2 regions of the Psychrobacter sp. JB193 genome follow, and region 2 is predicted to be linked to the other one. Evidence: riboswitches for the same ligand, from Rfam matches in the RefSeq annotation. Region 2 holds a riboswitch; the other holds the start of a gene.
What was found. Region 2 has a riboswitch for thiamine pyrophosphate ahead of thiC (phosphomethylpyrimidine synthase ThiC). Riboswitches for the same ligand answer to the same signal wherever they lie in the genome.

Region 1 (10,953 bases), on a different contig from region 2:
AAAACTTCCTACCTTTTAGTAGGTTTCTTGAGTCTAAGAGTGGATTTGAGTTTATTAGTCTATTTTTCTACATTTGGTTTGCCATATTAATTTGGCAAATAATTGTTGCGGTCAAAAGGCATACACAACGTTAAGGAATACCATGAACCATCTCACCGTCGGACAACGCGCACCTTTAAACAACCTTGCTATTGACGATACCGCACCCATCTCGCTCAAGTTCACTCGTCAAAGTCCGATAGAGATGGACATCAGCTGCTTTGCCTTAGACTCAGTAGGCAAGCTCATCAATGATGATTACATGGTGTTTTATAATCAGCCAACCTCACCCTGCGGACAAATCAAGCTCACACATTACGAGTCGCAGCCGATGACGAGCAAAGGCATACAAGCTGAGTTTGAAATTAACTTATCCAAACTACCTGCCAACGTTGACAGTTTATTTTTTGTTTTATCCGCCGATACTCCGCTCAACCAAATTCAATCGCTAGATATTGGTATTTGGCAGCAGTCGCAAAAAGCACAAGCAGAGTATCAAGCAGCCGACTTTGCTCAGCAGCAAGCCAGTATGCTCATGCAGATTTATCGTAAGGGCGGTGTTTGGCGCTTAGCGAATGTCGCGCAAGGGTTTAATGGTGGACTTGCCGCAATCGTGCAGCACTTTGGTGGTGATGTAGCGGAAGACGACCGCAATGACGTGTCTCCACAACCTGCGCCATCAACCAAAATCAATACCTCAAAAGTTCCTTTAGAAAAGGTAATGTTAGAGAAAGCGCCCAAGCTGGTTAACCTTGCCAAAAAAGCCACCATCTCGCTTGAAAAACGCCAATTGCAGCAATTGACCGCAAAAGTGGCGCTAGTGCTCGATGCCTCAGGTTCAATGAACAGACAATATAAACAGGGTCGTGTACAAGAAGTGGTTAATCGTTTATTGCCACTAGCCGTGAGCTTTGATGATGATCAAGCGCTAGACTGCTGGGCGTTTGCCCGTGACCCGCAATATTTGGGTGAGATTGGGCTGAGCAACTACGAAGGGTTTATTGACAACGCTCATGGTGGCTGGCGCAAATGGGCACTTGGCCCGCGCATCAACAATGAAGCAGAAGTCATGAAAGCCGTGACTGAGTTTTATCAAAAGGATGGTTTAGATGTGCCCGTTTATATTTTGTTTATCAGTGATGGCGGGGTGAGTGACAATCGGGGCATCACCAGAGTCATGACGGAAGCGGCAAAATTGCCGATGTTTTGGCAGTTTGTCGGATTAGGTGGTCGCGGTTATGGCATCCTGAAAAAACTAGACGACATGACAGGGCGCGTGATTGATAACTGCGACTTTTTTGAACTCGACGATTTGAATGACATTAGCGAAGAAGCCTTGTATGAAAATATGCTAGAAGAGTTTCCAAGCTGGCTAAAAGAAGCGCGTGAGATTGGCTTGATAAGAAAATAGTATCGAGCAACGATTGTCAAAAATAAAAACCGCTATAGCCAATACTGTAGCGGTTTTTTAATATTTAAAATAACAGTTTTTACAACGCCCAAAGTGACTGATATTGCTCATCAGTCAAGGTCACGATATCGATCTCTGCCAGCATCTCGCGCAGTTCTTGCCACTTACTTGCATCGGGCTTAATAGGCGTGATCAATCTGCCCAGCGTATTGTCGATAATGGCATCCATTAGCGCATCCGCCTCGGTTTTACTATACTTATAATACATACGGTGAGCAGCATCTGGATCGCTTTTGCACAGCTCAGTCATCTGGTTGGTCACTTGGATAAAGGTGTCTATCGCGTCTTTTTTCGCACTATAAATCTCAGTAGTCGTGAGAATTTCTAACGCCGAAAAGTTAAGATAGGGTGACAGATTCTGATCGATAAACGTAAAATCCATGCCCTCAAAAGTCGCTTCAACGCCCTCAAAGTTATAAAAGCACAGCCATGCACCATCGAGACTTGGGTCTTGTTGCAGATTTTTTATATGATAAAAGTCTTTTTGCACAAAGGTGACATTGTCGCGGCTGATGCTAAAGCCGTTTTTCTTGGCATAGCGGACTAATATCTCAAAGCCAATACGATTGGTTTTTTCCTCAGCAGCAGGGGTACAAATACGAATCGGCTGATTGTTCTTGAGCTTATCCATACTGGACTGCTGCATCAATATACCGCCATCAGTCTCAAAGAAGCAGCCCAGCGCACGAAGATTGGGCGCGTAATGTTCAAACAAATGAATCGGCTCATTCACATGTAGATCGATGCTTTGATTCTGCAATTCAGCAAAGCCATCATAATGGTCATCTGGTTCGATAATGGTTATATCAAGCCCTGCTTGCTCGTACGCGCCCGTGGTCACACCAGCGATAAAGGGCAAGTGATCAGGGTTTAAGAACCATTCGAGGGTCAGGGTAAGGGTGGTGGTTGGCTGCATCGTTGTTTCCTATTTTATGTGGGAAACAATCAGACTGATACTGTTTAGGTAAAACAAGAAAGGTAAAATCTCAAAGTCAGGTGCGCTATTACATTGACGCATAATCTGGAGATTTATTAAAACGTGTCACGCTTGTTTCCTACGTCAGTGCTAACTGCTTCAGGTTCACGGGTCTATCTCAGCGATGACGTCGGCTGTGTTTACAGCGTCAAATCAAAGCACCCCGACAAGATTGAGTGGTATTACATTATTGTTGATCAGTACTGCTAATGGTTACTGCATCATCATAGACGACTTGCGAGTGGTGATGCAAGGTTTTGAGTAGGCAGATGATTCAAGTTTTCAAAAGGTATGGAATGTAAGAGACGAAGCAGTCAACTTATCTGAGTTTGAATAATGAATGCTTATCGCAGAAGAGAAAAACCAACTCATCATTCAAATGTGAGCGGGTTTTTCATTGAAGAGTTTTGTTGAAAGAAGAATGAATAGTTAATCAACATATAATGGCTCAAACATTTTTTTAGTTTCAAGGCTTGTGCTTACTGGCATCTTGAAAACATTGCCTGCTACCACCCCTGATTTTGACAATTCTATCTGATTAATTTCTAAAATATTTTCAATACCGCTTTTGCCAAATAAGTCAGTAAAAAGACAATTGGTTGATAAATAACGAACACAAAAAAGCAAAAATAACCTTGTACCATTTTCAGCGATATTGCATGCTGATTGACCTATATAGGTCGCTTCTTTATTAAAAATTTAAAGCCACTTAATTTCTACTATTTATATTGCCAAATGACACCAATCTTATGAGTGCTAATAAAAAAGCTTTTTACTATCGTCCAAAAACCAATCAATCCAAAAGTCCAGCGGTGCGTTGGACATTTGTAATATTGGGCTGGATATTTTTTGTATTGGGTATTGTTGGTGCGCTATTACCTGTGATGCCGACCGCTCCTTTTATATTGCTGGCAGCAGGCTGCTGGGCGCGTAGCTCTAGGCGCTTTCACTTTTGGCTCATCAATCACAAGTATTTTGGTAATTTTGTCCGTGATTGGGAAAACAATCACGCCGTACCTTTATATGCCAAATGGCTGGCAACGATCATGATGACCATCTCAACGAGTATGCTGTTTTATCGTCTACCTGCTGATATGCTATGGGTCGCATGGCTGGTAGCCGCCGTTTGTAGTGGAGTAGCAGTCTATTTATTTCGTTTGCCAAACGCTTAAAATCGCTGCAATTAGAGGCAAAAACGGTGATAAATAGACGTCAGTTACACGAAATATGAGATAAGGCTTGCGATGCAAGAATGTTCCCCTTATAATACGTCCAAGCTTAAGAGCAGTTCTGCACCAAATCATTACCTCGTAGTATTAGTTATAATCCTTCGTTTTAATATTTATCGTTCAGTAGCTATTTGCAAGCGTTATCGGTCACTAGACCATTAATAAATTTAAAAGTAGGATTATCAATATGTCAGATACTCAAAAAGGTACAGTTAAGTGGTTCAACGAAGCTAAAGGCTTTGGTTTTATCGCTCCAGAAACTGGCGCAGACGTTTTTGCTCATTACAGCGAAATCACTGGTTCAGGTTTCAAAACTTTGGCTGAAGGCCAAGAAGTTGAGTTCACTGTAACTCAAGGCCAAAAAGGCCCACAAGCACATAACATCGTTGCTATCTAATTTGTCTTTTATAGACAGATAGATAAACAGATGTTTAAAAGACGAACCTTTGGGTTCGTTTTTTTTCGTCTGCACTTTAGCGTTAACGATACACAGAGCCAAAAATGCCTACGACCATAGCGATGGTCGTAGGCATTTTAAATGTTGGATAATGATAAATAGATCAGACGCAGTGATTTAATGTAGTAAGTTCAATATCAAAATGAAACGGCGTGCTGGAATAAATTTTTCGCAGCCTCTGTCTGCGAAGGCACAGTAAGCAAGAAAAATTTATTCCAGTTCAGCGTTAATCTATTTTATTTAGAATCGACTATACATTAAGCTGACCGCAACATTGATCAATCCACCACCAACAATGAGCCAAACAAACATAGTCGCACCCAAAATAAGAGGCTTGATGCCAGCTTGCTTGATAGCGCTTAAGTGGGTGGTTAAACCAAGGGCAAACATCGCCATCGTGAGCAACACATCATCGAGTATGACCATACTACGCTCAAAACCTGCACTCATTGGCACCCACGTATGTAGTAAGACAATAGCGATAAAGATAAACGCGAACCAAGGGACTTGGACTTCTTTTAGGCGTTTTACGATAGAAGGTCGTTCATTACGGTCAGTATCATCGTTCTTACTTTTGGTTAAAGCAAAAGACAAAATAAGCAAAAAAGGCGCTAGCATCATCACCCGTATCATCTTGGTGACGACCGCCGTATCGCCAACCTCAGTACTGATAGCATTACCTGCCACCACCACTTGTGCCACTTCATGAATGGTTGAGCCCGTATAGATCCCGTATTGCTCAGTACTGAGCCAAGGTTGCAGCCAGCCTATGTGATGCAAGAGTGGGTAGAGGAGCATAGCGACCGTACCAAAGACCACGACGGTAGCCACGGCGATAGTGACTTTATGTGCTTCGGCTTTGATTACTGGTTCTGCGGCAATGACTGCTGCTGCGCCGCAAATACTTGCCCCCGAGCCAATCAGTAATGTAGTCTGTCTATCTACCTTTAGCCATCTTGTACCGAGCCAATACGTGAGTAGAAAGGTGGATGTCAATACAAGAGCATCGATCATGATGGCAGGCATACCCACCCCTGATACTTGCGTCAAAGTCAGCTTAAAGCCATAAAGCATAATGGCAAGGCGCAGTATCTGACCTTTGGCGAAGGCCACACCCACACTCAAGCGATCAGACACACTAGGGTAAACGGTATTGCCCAATACCATACCAAGCAAAATTGCCAAGGTTAAAGATGACAGTCCAACCACACGTCCTGCTGTCCAAGTATCGAGACTGGTATTGAGCCATAAACAAAACAAACTGCCGACCAGTACCACTACCAGTCCTGCCAAATGGCGGTTGGTTGGGCAATAATGGTCAACGGTTTGTGCTAAAGCATGCATGAATGACTGTCCTATCATCTATAATCAAAATAAGCATAAGCTTATGATTAGTCAGTATAAAACAGGACAATCTATAATAAAAACAGATTAATGAGATAGAAACTATCGGTTTTTTAGGTTAACGTATACAGCCATGGTGTTAATTTCGCTATAGCTGATTCAGCTCAAAAAATAAAATGACTCCATCTGCTTATACGTCTGAAGAATAAATAATGCACCGCTCCTGAGTATCATCCACTAATATAGTATTGAAATAATGAAAAAGTCGGTTCAGACATTACCAAAAATCACGCTCAAACAGCTGTCTGTCTTTGTCAGTATTTATCAGACGGGCAGTACCAGCCGTGCTAGTGAGGAGTTACACTTATCACAGTCGGCGGTCAGTAGCGCTCTGAGTGAATTAGAGTCGAGGCTACAAATGCCATTGTTTGAGCGTGTTGGTCGCAGGCTCAATCATCATCCCAATGCCCATACCATTTATGTACAGGCGCAAGCAATCTTAGGTCAAGCATTGACGCTAGAGCATTATCATAAGCACCAAGCAGGGCAGATTCGTATTGGTACAAGTACCACGATTGGGAATTATGTGTTGCCGTCGCTGCTGGCTACGCTCTATGAGACGCTACCAGATGCCAATGTGGACATGTATATTGCCAATACCCAAGAAGTAGTCAGCGAGATTGAACAGTTAAATATTGATATTGCGCTAGTGGAGGGCGTACCGCGTCCGACAGACATGAAAACCATTGAGCAACGTGCTTGGCGCACGGATACCTTAAAGGTTTTTGCCAAGCGTGATAGTCAATGGTTGATAGAGCTAGCGTCATATAATGATGATAATGGGTGTTATGATCTGAGTCTGGAACAGTTGGCACGGCTGCCGTTATTGGTACGTGAGGCAGGGTCAGGCACTCGGCAAATTATCGATGAGCAGTTACTAAAGCATTTACCCAATGCTGAGATTGTCATGGCGATTCAACAATCAGAAGCGATCAAGCACATGGTGATGGCAGATATCGGTCTCGGCTGTTTGTCTCAGCATGTGATTGAGAGCGAGCTGGCATCAGGAAAGTTGGTACAGGTAAAAGTGGCGGGCATTGATTTGTCGCGGACATGGTGGCTGGTCTGGCACAAAGCCCGCCATCAAAGTCCCATTTGGCAGACCTTCATTGATATTTTGACAGAGGCATCAATATCAAAGAAACCGCAATAAAAAACGTCCCATAAGCAAATGTGCTACGGGACGTTTTATAAAATAACCTATCTGATTTACGTTATTCGTTGACTGGTTTGTCCAGTCTTACGACCAAGCTATCGCAAGGCACGTTTGGCAGGATGTTGTCTGCGGTAGCGCCGCTGAGCCATGCGGCAATGCCATGTCGGTTGTGACGACCGATGACCAATAGATCAACTTCATGCTTATGGCAATAATTGACGATACCTTCACTGTTAGAGATGGCCGTGGTCACCTCAGAATTGACGTCGTGTAGCTCATTGCGATCCAAAAACTGTGCCAGCTTGGCACGCGCTTCTTGGCAACGTTCATCATCAATCTGATCGTATAAGCTTGAGGCTGGCACCAGCTCATAGCCGAAGCCAACCATGGTGTCTTTCACAATATGCAATACCGATAACTTGGCATTAGGACGATTCTCCACGATGCGTTTGGCTTTTTGGGCGACTATATCGGCATCAGAGAGCAAGTCAGTGACCAATAATATATGTTCGTAACTCATGTGCTTCTCCTTGTGACAGATGATTATAACTATAGCACTACGGCAAGGTGCTGTGAAGTAAAGCTTGACTGTCTTTAGTATGTCAAAGCGACAGCATCTATAAATGACAGACTCAATTACATAGTGAGCAGTACCAATTATTTTTCTACAGGCTTATTAAGCTTGACCACTAAGCTATCACAAGGGACATTTGGCAATATACTATCCGCCGTGGCAGTCACTAACCAAGCGGCGATACCATGACGCTCATGACGTCCAATAATAAGTAAATCAACGTTTTTTTTATGACAGTAATTAACAATACCCTTACTGTTAGAGATGGCAGCAGTTACCTCAGAGTTAAAGGCTTCTAGCTCATTACGCTCAAGAAAGCGCGCAAGTTTAGCACGTGCTTTTTGCCACTTTTCACCATCGATGTCGCCTGTGAGGCTGGACGAAGGGACAAGCTCATAACCGAAGCGCACCATGTCATCTTCAACGATATGCAGCACAGACAATTTGGCATTGGGAGCGCCAGCGAGGATACGTTTGGCCTTTTGCGCAACCAAATCAGCGTCGGACATTAAGTCAGTGACCAATAAAACATGTTGGTAACTCATGAGCAGCTCCTTGTGACAGATGGTTTTCACTATAACACTACTAATGCCCGCTGTTAAGTAACATCATTAAATCAGGAACATTCACTAAACATATTTAGATTTTAAGGTCTAGCTACCTTTCCTATGGCTTTCTGGCCTATCTTTTAGAGCGTACCTTGACTTATTAAATGCTTAGCCCCATCTAATACCGTTAGGCAAATTCCTATTAATGGATGCAACAGTGCCATTACATATACCGCTATGACATACGAATATTACCCAAAATTTTTTGTACTGATTGATATCAATGACAGATAAAACGATTTATCTTGTAGCCATTATCTTGTACTCGTAATTTTTATTCATTATTGGTTTTTACTCAAGTAAAGTAAGAGATGCATAATTTTTACTCGAACCTCACGCTGATACTTACTCAGGTAAAAACACTCTATAAGGAACACTATGACTGACACGCTATTCACTGCTGACCTGACCCTGCATCCAGCGTTTGAGCTGATTGAGCATCGCCATATTGAGGCGCTTTCGATGGATGTGTTGATCAGTCAACATGTCAAAACAGGTGCAATGCATTATCATTTGGCACACCCAAGTGATGAAAACGCTTTTTTGGTGGGCTTTCGTACCCAGCCCATGGACTCAAAAGGTGAGGCGCACATCCTAGAGCATGTCGCCTTATGTGGTTCTGAAAAATTCCCAGTCCGTGATCCGTTCTTTTCGATGATTAAGCGCTCGCTCAATACTTTTATGAATGCGATGACTGCCGCTGATTGGACGGCATATCCGTATGCCACGCAAAACAAAAACGACTATTTTAACTTGCTTGCGGTCTATCTTGACGCGTCATTTTTTCCCAATATTCATCCGCTTGATTTTGCTCAAGAAGGCATTCGTGTTGAGTTGGATAGCGAGGACAAACCGCATTTTAAGGGTATTGTATTTAATGAGATGAAAGGGGCGATGAGTGGTGAGATTGATCAGCTTTATCATGCTGTCGCTCATCACTTATTCCCAACGACGACGTATCATTACAATTCAGGCGGTGATCCTGCTGATATTCCTGATTTGACACATCCTGAGTTGGTGGCGTTTCATCAAAGCCATTATCATCCATCGAACAGCGTGATCATGAGCTTTGGTAATATTCCAGTGGCTGAGACACAGACCAAGATTCATGAAGATGCGTTGATTCAGTTTGAAGCTGGCAAAAAGCACGTCTCACGTCCAGAGCAGCGTCTATCTGCACCGATTAGTGCCACCGATACTTATACCGCTGATGAAGCAGGCCCCGACCAAACGCATCATGTCGTCGCTTGGCTGCTACCGTCTATTACCGATCCAAAGCAGCGTCTGGCGCTCCGTTTATTAGAAGGGGTCTTGGTGGAACATGCAGGCTCACCGCTGCGTGCGTATCTGGACAGCCATCCACTGGGCAAAGCACCAAGTCCATTACTGGGACTCGATGACAGTCATTACGAAATGGTCTTTTATACCGGTCTACGCGGCTCAAACCCTGAGCATGCCGAAGCGGTCGAGCAGGGCATCATAGATTTGCTGACCAAAGTTGCAAGCGCACCAGTTGATGATGAAACCATCGAAACCATTTTGCATCAGATAGAGATTGATCAACGTCATATCGGTGGCGATAGCGTTCCTTATGGTCTAAACCTAATGCTAGAAGGCTTTAGTACCGCTATCCATGATGGCAACCCTATCGATGTTTGGGAAGTGGATGAGCATCTACAATGGTTACGTGAGCAGGTAAAAGATAAAGCGTGGTTGCCCAATTTAATCAAAACCCATTTGCTCGACAACACTCACCGTCTGCGTGTTACCTTGACGCCAGACAGTGAAAAAACAGCTCGTCTGGCTGCTGCAGAGCAGACCCGTTTAGACACTATCGCGATGGATTTGACGGCTGATGATAAAGACATTTTGCATAAGCAAGCGCTCGATTTGGCTGCGCGCCAAGCGGCGCCGGATGATTTGAGCCTATTGCCAAAAGTGGGTCTAGAAGACGTGCCAACGGACATTAGCTTTAAGCAAGGCACGCAAAAAACGGTACGTTTGAGTGGACAAGACAGCACTTTATTTGAATATGAAGCAGGTACCAATGGTATCTACTATTATCAAGTCATCGTGCCATTGACCGATGCCATTGGCGGCGTCAATAGTGACCAGTTGCCAGTAGATGAGGTGATCAATCATCCATTGCTGCCTATTTATCTAAGTTTATTGTCAGAGCTTGGCACCGATTCGATCAGTGCTCATGACATGCAAGCCAAGCAAGCGGCGCATTCTTCAGGAGTCACTGCCCGTATCAGCCAACGTACCGACATTGCCGATAGCCAGTCTATCAGCAGTTATTTTGTGGTCGCGACGCGTGCGCTGAATCGTAAACCTGAAGCGATTGATCTGCTCAAAGAAGTCATGGAACATAGTGTCTTTAGTGAGCATGACCGTATTAAAGAGATTTTGCAGCAGCGTCAAGCGAGCTGGCAATCAAACCTTGCTGGTTCTGGACACTCGTATGCCATGCAGATAGCCAGTCGCGGCATGAGTCGTCAAGCGCAGCTAGAGTATGTGCGAAGCGGTCTTCCCGCCTTGAATGCACTGAAAGATTTCTTAACACATGCGAGTACTGACGATGCGCAATGGGATAAGCTTGCGACCAGTTTGATGGACTTGCATCAGCGTTTGATTAGCTTACCCAAACATGCGGTAATCATTTGTGAAGCCGAGCAAACTGAGCGGTTGAGCGACTTAATTGTCGACAGTTGGAAAGACAGTCAAGCACCAGCGCTTGCAGAAAAATTAACCAACTCTGATCGCGGTATTGATGACAGTGTCCCAAGCGAGTTTGCAGACTTACATCTAAATGATGTTGAGGGTGAATCAGTAGCGGTTGAAGATTTGGCATGGTTGGTTCCGACCAACGTTTATCATAATGCCAGCGCTTATACGGTACCTGCAGCCGATCATCCTGATACTGCTGCGTTGATGGTACTAGCGCCTTACTTACGAAACGGCTATTTGCACAGTGCCATTCGTGAGCGCGGCGGGGCTTATGGCGGCGGTGCTGGCTATGATGCCAATGCCTGTGCC
Region 2 (10,953 bases):
ATTGACGAAGGTACTACTGTCAGTACGGCATATTCAAGCAAAGATATTGATATACTCTCTGAAACCATAGATATCAATATTGATAAAGGTTTTAATCAGGCTGACTATAATGTCACCTACGAGATTTATAGCGCTAAAGAAGGCTATCGAATACCCTTAGTTTTTGAAGTGTTTGATCTTATAGGTAATGATGCAGACAAAAGCTTTCTAGTCGAAGTTGATGGGCAAGCGGTACCAGTACTTATAAATTATGACTATAAAAGTCAGTCAAAATCATTGCCCGCTTATTATGATCCGGAAACGGATACCGCTGTACAGTTCTATAGTAGTGCTAAATATTTCGAGGTAAACCTAAGCGAAGGCAAACATGTCATTACTGTTCAATATTCTGCCTATCCAACAATAGATCGTAGTTATTGGACCAATCAGTATATTTATCAATATTCATTAAAGCCTGCCAAAAGTTGGAAAAGTTTTGGTGACCTAACTATTAATTTAAAGATTAACGATGAACTAAAATATTTAGAGACCAATCTTGGTAAGCCTGTAGGCGGGAAGATAACAACAGATTCCAAGTGGTATTTTGATCGCATCCCTAATGATGTATTAGAAATATCTTATCACCCATTACCAAGCTTTTGGATACAAGGGTTAATTAATGTAGATGGTAGAGTAGTATTCCTAGGGTTGATCGTATTATTTGGCTTCATTCACTACAGGTTGTTGCGCAGTAGTCGTGAAAAGCGGTCTAAAAAAGCGAACGTAATTCTTTGGTTAGGCATAGTCATTGTGCCTTTCTTAGCCTTGATGATAACTATGTTTAGGATAGAGTTTATAGACTGGTTGTTAGGAGAGCATGCAAGTAAATATCATGGTTATATTGTATTTATTGTTATTTTTGGCTATCCGCTGGCGCTACCTGTCTACTTAGTTATTATTATATTGTGCAACAGTCACATCAAGCGTTTATTTCCTAATGGTTCGATAGTCGATGCAAAAAAGCTCGAACCTAACAACTAGGTTCGAGCTTTTTTAATATTTTTATACTAGCGTCTGTTAAACCTCTTTATACAACTGACGACCTTCGTTATTATATTTTCCCATCATCTCCGCCATACCTTGGCGGACTTCCTCAGCACTGGCTTCACCCACTTGTCCCACAAGTTCAGTATTTACCTCTTTAATCATATGATCTGCATCGGCTAAGTTGCCTGATTGCGGCGTGACTTTTTCGTTAGCTACTTTTTTGTCAGTGGCCTTTGTATTTAATCCTGCTGCATACTCACGCACATTTTGCGTGATTTTCATCGAGCAAAATTTTGGTCCACACATGGAGCAAAAGTGTGCGGATTTATGAGCGTCTTTTGGCAAGGTTTCGTCATGAAATTCACGAGCCGTATCAGGATCAAGCGCCAGATTGAATTGATCGTCCCAGCGAAATTCAAAACGCGCTTTGGATAAGGCATTATCTCGCGCCTGCGCACCGGGGTGGCCTTTTGCAAGGTCGGCTGCGTGAGCTGCAATTTTGTAAGTGATGATACCGTCTTTGACATCTTTTTTATTGGGCAGACCCAAGTGCTCTTTTGGCGTGACATAACAAAGCATTGCTGTGCCAAACCAGCCAATCATCGCCGCGCCAATGGCACTGGTAATATGGTCATAACCAGGTGCAATATCGGTCGTTAAAGGCCCCAAGGTATAAAACGGCGCATCCGCACACAGCTCAAGCTGTAAGTCCATATTTTCTTTAATACGGTTCATCGCTACGTGCCCAGGCCCTTCGATCATCACCTGTACATCATGCTTCCATGCCACTTGCGTCAACTCGCCAAGGGTCTGTAGCTCACCAAACTGTGCCTCATCGTTGGCATCTTGCAAGCAGCCAGGACGTAGGCCATCGCCCAAACTAAACGCCACATCATACTGCTTCATAATCTCGCAAATGTCTTCAAAATGCGTGTATAAGAAGCTCTCTTTATGATGAGCCAAGCACCACTGTGCCATGATAGAACCGCCACGTGACACAATACCCGTCAAGCGCTTGGCGGTCAGTGGGACGTAGCGAAGCAGGACGCCTGCGTGAATGGTAAAGTAATCTACCCCTTGCTCAGCTTGTTCGATCAAGGTGTCGCGAAAAATCTCCCAGGTCAAATCTTCTGCCACGCCATCGACTTTTTCTAAGGCTTGATAGATGGGTACCGTCCCAATGGGCACAGGCGAGTTACGAATCAGCCATTCGCGCGTTTCATGAATATGATTGCCCGTTGATAAATCCATGATGGTATCTGCGCCCCAGCGCGTCGCCCATGTCATCTTTGATACTTCTTCGTCGATTGAGGAGCCAAGCGCTGAGTTGCCAATATTGGCATTGATTTTTACCAAAAAATTGCGCCCGATAATCATCGGCTCGGACTCAGGGTGATTGATGTTGTTTGGGATAATAGCGCGTCCTGCTGCCACTTCACTGCGCACAAATTCAGGTGTGATGATTTTGGGTGTATTGGCCCCAAAATTTTCCCCTTCATGTTGGCGTGTATCCGTCAGCTCGTGTTGCTTCTGCGTTTCGCGAATGGCGATGTATTCCATCTCAGGGGTGATGATGCCGCGGCGCGCGTAATACATTTGCGTGACATTGCCTGACAAGCCGTTGCCTGTTTTGGCACGGCGCGGCTTATCAATATGAGCAAATCTTAAGTTGGCGGTACTAATATCACGTGCGCGCGCTTGTCCGTATGAGCTGGATAAACTGTTGAGCTGTTCGGTATCGCCGCGCTCTGCAATCCAGTGTTCGCGCAGTTTTGGTAAGCCACGTGTGAGGTCAATATCGACATTGGGGTCGGTATAAACGCCGGAGGTGTCATAGACATAAAATGGTGGGTTTTTTTCCCAATTCGCCTCATCCGTGCCTTGAATAGGGGTTGGATCAAGAGAAATTTCGCGCATCGGTACTTGAATATCAGGACGCGAGCCTTCGATATAGACTTTACGAGAGGCGGGGAGAATGCGATGAAGGTCACGGGCGTCTTCTTCAAAACGCGCATCACTTGCCGTACGGTGAGCAGGGGTTTTTAGCGCCTCAGATTTTTTATCGGATTTGCTGCTGGTCTCATCTATAGTTGTCGGCTTAACAAGCGCGTCACTATTTGGAGTATGGATTTGAGGGTTTGTCGTTGTCTGAATATTTGAAGGTTTCATATGCTGTCCTAGCGTGTTGGTTTTTGAATAAAATCAACACCGCCAGTAGCTGCGGGGTAAAGCCATGTGATACGAACAAATACAATCAAAAAGCAAACGTACACCCGGAACGAGACGTAGTGAGTCACTAAAAGGTTGATGGACACAAATTATTAGCGCCATACATCGGCAAAAAACCGCTGTTAAACATTGGCAATAATAAAAAGGCATTTCTGCGCGCCCTTTGTACATATAGAACATAGGCTTAAGACTTCCCTGCGTCGGTACTAACCGCATCAGGTTCGGCGGGTGATCTCTCAGCGAATGTATAAAGGCAATTGTTTTAGTAAAGCAAGTTTAATAAAACAGGCCAATATGACACCGCACCCCGAGTCTGTCAGTGTTGTAAATCAACTTCATACTAGCAAAATTCTGTTCTAACGGCTAATGGTATTTGGAGAAAACCTTGGGCTCGAAAAACCATTGCCTTATGTACTGAGCTTATAAAGGCAGATAGAAGGGAACAATGCGCTGTTATGGCCCAAACTAAAAGATTAAAGTCATTGTCATTAAACTGTCATAAAAACTTGTCACTATAGCTCGCATGTCACAAACAATGTTTTTTTGTATCGTTGTCAAACTTTAGGAGTCTTACATGCGTTATTCGTTATTAGCAGTGGCCGTCAGCTGTACCTTAGTACTTACGGCGTGTAACAAATCGACCGATACGACAGAGCCGGCTGCTGATACTAGCAGTAGCGCTGCCGCAACGACTGAAACAACTGGCAATGCAACCACTAGCACAGCATCTGCTGCTACTTCAGGGTTCAAGTCTGCTGAAAACATTGCCATGAACATCACTGGCGCAGGTGCTTCTTTCCCGCAGCCTATCTATGCCAAATGGTCTGCTGACTACAATGCTGATACTGGTGGTCAGGTCAACTACCAATCAATCGGTTCTTCTGGTGGTATCAAACAAATTCAGTCAAAAACAGTCGATTTTGGTGCCTCTGATGCGCCAATGACGCCTGAAGAGCTTGAAGAGTCTGGTCTTATCCAGTTCCCAACCGTTATTGGCGGCGTTGTACCAATTGTCAACATCGATGGTGTTGAGCCAGGCGCGCTAAAATTGGATGGTCAGACATTGGCTGATATTTATCTAGGCAAAATCAGCAAATGGAATGACCCAGCTATTGTAGCCATGAACCCAGATTTGACCCTACCTGATGCGGCCATTACTACTGTTTTCCGTTCAGACGGGTCAGGTACGACTTTTAACTTCACAGATTATCTCGCCAAAGTGTCACCGGATTGGAACGATACCGTTGGTGTTGATAAAACGGTTAAATGGCCAACCTCTGCGACAGGTGCTGGTGGTAAAGGTAACGAAGGCGTTTCAAGTTACGTTAACCGTATGAAAAACTCTATCGGCTACGTTGAGTATGCTTACGCTAAGCAAAACAACATGTCACATACAGCTCTTAAAAATGCTGCCGGTAACTTTGTACAGCCTTCTGCAGAAACGTTTGCAGCGGCAGGTGACATCGATTGGTCAAAGCAAGAAGGCTTTTATAAAGTCATCACCAATTCTGAGACCGCTCAAGCATGGCCAATCGCTGCCGCTACCTTCATCTTGGTACACAAGCAACCAGAGAATCCTCAGCAAGTGGCTGGTGTGTTGAACTTCTTTGATTGGGCATATACCCAAGGCGATGATGATGCCATGGCGTTAGATTACGTTCCTTTCTCTGATACTGCTGTCGCACTATTCAAAGAAAAATGGAATGAAGTGAAAGGTAGTGATGGACAGCCTGTTTATAAGCCTGCTCAGTAATTGACCTACTTTAGAGACTGTTTCATCAATCTCTAAACGCCCTCTCAAACCACTATTCTCCGGTAGCGGTTTGAGAGGTTTTATCACAGTGAGTTTAAGAACGATGTTGGTGGGTTTTCTTTATAGACAGTCCTCACCTATGTTTAAGTTTACTGTGATAAAACCTGCGTAACCTTTCTAACATTTTGACTTGATCCTATTTAACGCTGAGACACTTATGAATGACTTAAGGTCCCAATTGGCCAAACAAAAACGTTACGATACGCTGTTTGTCAATGCAACCAAGGCTTTTGCCATACTGGTACTCCTCTCTTTAGGCGGCATTTTGGTCTCCTTAATTGTCGGCGCATGGCCGAGCATTCAAGAGTTTGGACTTGGTTTTTATACCAGCAATAATTGGGACACGGTTGCCAATGAGTATGGGGCATTAGCACCCATTTACGGCACCTTAGTGACGTCATTTGTGGCGATTATGATTGCCGTACCAGTCAGTTTTGGTATTGCGATATTTTTGACTGAAATGTGTCCAAAGTTCTTAAAAAAGCCTTTGGGTATCGCGATTGAGCTTTTGGCCGGTATTCCTTCTATCATTTATGGTATGTGGGGATTGTTTGTGTTTGCACCGTTTTTTGGCGATCACATCCAGCCATGGTTTATTGAGCATGTGGGTCCACTACCCATCATCGGTAAGCTGTTTACGGGAGCGCCAATGGGACTTGGGTTGTTTACCGCGTCCTTGGTGCTTGCCATCATGATTATTCCTTTTATCGCGGCTACCATGCGTGATGTTTTTTCGGTAGTGCCAGACTTACTCAAAGAGTCGGCTTATGGTATGGGTGCCACGACGTGGGAAGTCATGTTTAAAATTATTTTGCCTTACACCAAAGCAGGCGTGGTTGGCGGCGTTATTTTGGGATTGGGCCGTGCCTTGGGCGAAACCATGGCAGTGACTTTCTTAATTGGCAATGCCTTTAATATCAGTCCAAGCCTATTTACCTCTGGCGTCACGATCACTTCTGCCTTGGCCAATGAATTCGCTGAAGCGTCAAGTGAGCTGCATTTGGCTTCGTTACTCCATTTAGGCTTAATCCTCTTTGTCATTACTTTCATCGTCTTGTCCCTTGCAAAGCTGATGCTGATGCGTATGGACAGCAAAGCGGGCAATCGGTAGATATATAGGTATTTGCTTGTCTTAAGAAGTTTTGATGACTATTGGTATGGATAAAAAACGGGACACAAAATATATGCTTTCTAATAACACAGTCGATGCGCCACTACCCGTAAATACAGGCTTTGCAGGTCGCTATGACCGAAGCTTGTATAACAAGCGCCGCTGGGCCAATAAGCTGGGTTTGGGCTTTGCTATGTCGGCCATGGTGTTTGGTTTGTTTTGGTTATTTTGGATTTTGTTCACGCTTTTTATCGAAGGTTTTCAAGGCATTGTGCAACTGCCTGTATTTACCGCTGACACACCGCCGCCCATGAGTCCTGGTGGTTTACGTAATGCCATTGTCGGTTCGGTCATGTTGGCATTTTCTGGATTGTTAATCGGCGCTCCAATTGGCCTGATGACGGGTATTTATTTATCTGAATTCTCTCAAGGCAGTATGCTTGGCAAAGTGACACGTTTTTTGAATGATATTTTATTGTCTGCCCCCTCTATCGTGATTGGTCTGTTTATTTATGCGCTCATGGTAAAAGGTCAAAATTTCTCTGGTTGGGCAGGTGCGTTGGCATTGGCGCTGATTGTCATTCCTGTGGTTGTACGTACCACCGAAAATATGCTCAATCTGGTGCCCAATAGTATTCGTGAAGCCGCTTATGCACTTGGAACACCCAAGTGGAAAATGGTGACGCAAGTAACCATCAAAGCCGCCAAAGCGGGTCTTACTACAGGGGTGTTACTAGCCTTTGCGAGAATCACAGGTGAAACGGCTCCTTTGCTATTTACCGCGCTGAACAATCAATATTTCAGTACCGATATGAGCCAACCACTGGCTAACTTACCCAACACCATTTATCAGTTTGCGATGAGTCCCTATGAGAACTGGCATACGTTGGCATGGGCAGCGGCACTTCTCATCACCGCTTCGGTCTTGGTATTGAACGTGACAGCCAGATTCATCGGCGCTAGAGGTCAGGTAAAATAAAACCTGACCACAGCTTACTGACAATAGATAGTAAGCATTACTTGAACTTATATGAATTTTAATTGAGCTAGGTTGGATAAGACTATGAATGACGTCATAAGCAAAGTTCGCAAAAATAAGACGGCTGATCGCTTCAATGAGGCAACAGACACTAAGACAACCGGCAACCTATTGAATAGAACCAAGTCTACTAGCGGACAAAAAGAGCAACCAGATGTCGCCAGTCTGACCAAGCAAACGCTTCATGACATTCCTAAGAATATGCCACCTGCCAAACTGCAGATTCGTGACTTAAATTTTTATTATGGTGATTTTAAAGCCCTAAAAAATATCAATATCGACATCCCAGATAAAAAAGTGACGGCCTTTATCGGTCCTTCAGGGTGTGGCAAATCGACGCTATTACGTACCTTTAACCGCATGTATGATCTGTACCCAGGGATGCGTGCAGAAGGCAATATCAATCTCGATGGCAAAAATATCTTAGACAAAGACATCGATGTGAACTTGCTGCGCGCTCAAGTTGGCATGGTGTTTCAAAAACCAACGCCATTCCCGATGTCGATCTATGACAATGTTGCGTTTGGCGTGCGCTTGTATGAAAAATTGAGCAAAGCGGAGCTGGATAATCGTGTGGAGTGGGCACTCAGAAAATCGGCATTGTGGCCGGAAGTAAAAGACAAGCTAAAGGCATCTGGATTGTCGCTATCAGGTGGTCAGCAGCAGCGTCTATGTATCGCCCGCAGTGTCGCCACCAAACCTGAAGTATTGTTACTTGATGAGCCTACATCAGCGCTAGATCCTATCTCGACGGGCGCTATTGAGGATTTGATCGAAGACTTAAAAAACGACTATACCATTGCTATCGTGACCCATAACATGCAACAGGCCGCACGGGTATCGGATTATACGGTTTACATGTATTTGGGCGATATGATTGAGATGGGTGAGACTGATCAGATATTTACCAAACCCAATCAAAAAGCGACGGAAGACTATATTACGGGTCGTTATGGTTAAGGACAAGGTTTGAGCAGGCAGGGGTGTTCGGCACGCTTTATGAACTGATGGGTTCGGCTCAAAAGCACCTTCGCTATTAAAAGTATAGATTTTAGGGAATTCTTCTGATGCAAAGTGAAAAGCATATCTCAAAAAGTTTCGACCAAGATCTCGATGAAGCCATCCGTCTGTTTTTATACATGGGTGATAGCGCGGCCAACCAAGTTGCCAAAGCCATCCACGCGCTGATTGATAAAGATGAGACACTGGCACAAGAAGTCATTGATATGGACTTCGACATCAATCGTATGGAAGTGGATTTGGATGAGCATATTTTGCTATTGGTTGCCAAACGCCAGCCTGCTGCCAGTGATTTACGTTTAGTGATGTCTATCAGTAAAGGGGTGGTTGATTTAGAGCGCATCGGGGATGAAGCTGTCAAAATTGCTCAAATGGCCAAAAAAATCGCCGCACAAGGTAAATCCTCTTATGGTTATGCTGAGGTTCAGCACCTGAGCAACCAAGTTCGTCTTATGCTGCACAATGCGTTAGAAGCTTTTGGTCAGTCAAATGCTGAGCAAGCGTTTGAAGTCATGCGCAATGATGACGTGGTCAATGATGAGTATCAATCAGCCATTCGTGCCTTGATGACGTATATCATGGAAGATTCGCGTCATGTATCAAAAGTGATTAATATCATGTGGGTCTTGCGTGCGCTTGAACGAATCGGCGATCATGCACAAAACGTGGCTGAGCTCGTCATCAACTATATCAGCGGTCAAGATGTGCGTCATTCCGACTACACCAAAGTCGAAAAAGCTGTCCAAGCTGCCAATGATCGAATGGCAGCGCGTCAAGTAGGCACTGTGTCAGCCATGTCGTTGACGGATATTGATACATCAGACCGTGACGAGGAATAAAAGTTCGCTTGCCAATGTTTTTGGTAGCATTATTTTTCGCAGCGTTATATTTAGCTCATAAAAAAACGCGCTATCAATGAGTGTATAGCGCGTTTTTTATGAAATGTAATCAACGAGTACCCATTAGCTTTCTGGCGTCCAGCCTTGGGCGCGCTCATAGTCTTCGTTATCTAAAAACTTATCACGTTGTTCTGTTAAGAATTTTTTGGCTTCAGGATCCATCATGCTCAAGTGATTTTCGTTAATCAGCATGGTCTGATGCTCAAGCCATTCTTTCCACGCCTTGTCAGATACCGTCTCTTGTAGCTCCTGACCTTTTTTATTAGGGAAAGGCGGATGCGGCATTTTTGGTAATTCTTGCTTATATTTACGGCAAAACACGGTATTGGCTTGCGGATTAAATGTCTCAGTCATAAGGCGTTCCTTATTTATTATAGTAAATGGTCAAATCAGATAAATTCATTGGTCTATGATAACGGTCTTGGCAGATTTAGCAAAGGGTATCTGGTGTATACAGCCAATCTTAAACAAAATAAATAAACCCATGACAACGTACTTTTGGAATAATTCTTACTTGCCGCACGTACGCAAGTAGAGGCTGCGAGAACTTATTCCAATATTAGCAACACGGTGTTTTTATGATGAATTGACTATAGTTTGCAGGCGGTATGACACATAAAAAACACCCGCTATTGAGACGGGTGTTTTTTATATTAAGATACAGCAGACTGTGTTATCGATATATTAAGCAAACGCTTTTAAACGCGCACGGCCATTGACTACGGCTTGCTTTACTTGGTTAGGCGCGGTGCCGCCCAAATGATCACGAGCTGCCAATGAGCCTTCTAACGTTAGGTAATCAAAAACATCATCACCAATGGCATCGCTGAACTGTTTGAGCTGTGCCAAAGACAAGTCGCTCAAATCGACGCCCTCGGCGATACCTAAAGCGACGGCATTACCAACCACTTCGTGTGCATCACGGAACGCCACACCATTACGTACCAGATAATCTGCTAGATCAGTGGCAGTTGCATAACCTTTCATAGTAGCAGCACGCATATTTTCCTTATTCGGTGTGATATTCGGCAGCATATCAGCAAAGGCAAGTAGCGAACCCGTTAACGTATCTACGCAATCAAAAAGAGGTTCTTTGTCTTCTTGGTTGTCTTTATTATAAGCAAGTGGCTGGCTTTTCATTAGGCTCAGTAAGGTCATGAGTTGACCGAACACACGCGCGGCTTTACCACGTACTAACTCAGGTACATCCGGGTTTTTCTTTTGCGGCATGATAGAGGAGCCAGTGCAGAAGCGATCTGGTATTTGTACAAAGTTAAATTGCGCTGACATCCAAAGAATGATTTCTTCGCTCATGCGCGACATATGCATCATGAGAATAGAAGCCGCTGAGGTAAACTCAATGGCAAAATCACGATCTGAGACGGCATCAAGCGAATTTTGGCAAATGCCTTCAAAGCCTAATAACTCAGCCGTAATGGTACGATCGATAGGGAAGGTCGTACCAGCAAGGGCAGCGCTGCCAAGTGGCATCTGGTTGATACGGCGACGTGCATCGACGAGGCGTTCGGTATCGCGATATAGCATCTCAAACCATGCCATGACATGATGACCGAAGCTAACAGGCTGCGCGGTTTGTAGATGGGTGAAGCCTGGCATGATGGTGTTGGTGTGTTGTTCCGCCAGATCAAGCAGCCCGCTTTGCAGACGTACCAATAGTGCAATGATGTTGTCTGTCTCTTCACGTAACCAAAGACGGATATCAGTGGCGACTTGATCATTACGGCTACGTCCAGTGTGTAGCTTTTTGCCGACTGAACCGATAATGTCTGTTAAGCGTGATTCAACGTTCATGTGT

Region 1: another riboswitch for thiamine pyrophosphate. It lies ahead of CIK80_RS09350 (ABC transporter substrate-binding protein); the one in region 2 lies ahead of thiC (phosphomethylpyrimidine synthase ThiC).

What each region holds. Positions count from the first base shown of each region.
Region 1 covers NZ_NRGY01000002.1:378,898-389,850, forward strand. The annotation lists gene CIK80_RS09340 (hypothetical protein) at 1-134, shown strand, start outside; gene CIK80_RS09345 (VWA domain-containing protein) at 143-1,450, shown strand; gene CIK80_RS09350 (ABC transporter substrate-binding protein) at 1,530-2,426, opposite strand; TPP riboswitch at 2,546-2,662, opposite strand; gene CIK80_RS09360 (YbaN family protein) at 3,236-3,658, shown strand; gene CIK80_RS09365 (cold-shock protein) at 3,903-4,112, shown strand; gene CIK80_RS09370 (YeiH family protein) at 4,413-5,516, opposite strand; gene CIK80_RS09375 (LysR substrate-binding domain-containing protein) at 5,773-6,729, shown strand; gene CIK80_RS09380 (universal stress protein) at 6,791-7,252, opposite strand; gene CIK80_RS09385 (universal stress protein) at 7,390-7,851, opposite strand; gene CIK80_RS09390 (insulinase family protein) at 8,293-10,953, shown strand, end outside.
Region 2 covers NZ_NRGY01000001.1:1,575,882-1,586,834, reverse strand. The annotation lists gene CIK80_RS06860 (hypothetical protein) at 1-1,020, shown strand, start outside; gene thiC (phosphomethylpyrimidine synthase ThiC) at 1,057-3,195, opposite strand; TPP riboswitch at 3,431-3,575, opposite strand; gene pstS (phosphate ABC transporter substrate-binding protein PstS) at 3,830-5,008, shown strand; gene pstC (phosphate ABC transporter permease subunit PstC) at 5,226-6,179, shown strand; gene pstA (phosphate ABC transporter permease PstA) at 6,253-7,158, shown strand; gene pstB (phosphate ABC transporter ATP-binding protein PstB) at 7,420-8,178, shown strand; gene phoU (phosphate signaling complex protein PhoU) at 8,286-9,077, shown strand; gene CIK80_RS06825 (oxidative damage protection protein) at 9,201-9,491, opposite strand; gene argH (argininosuccinate lyase) at 9,822-10,953, opposite strand, start outside.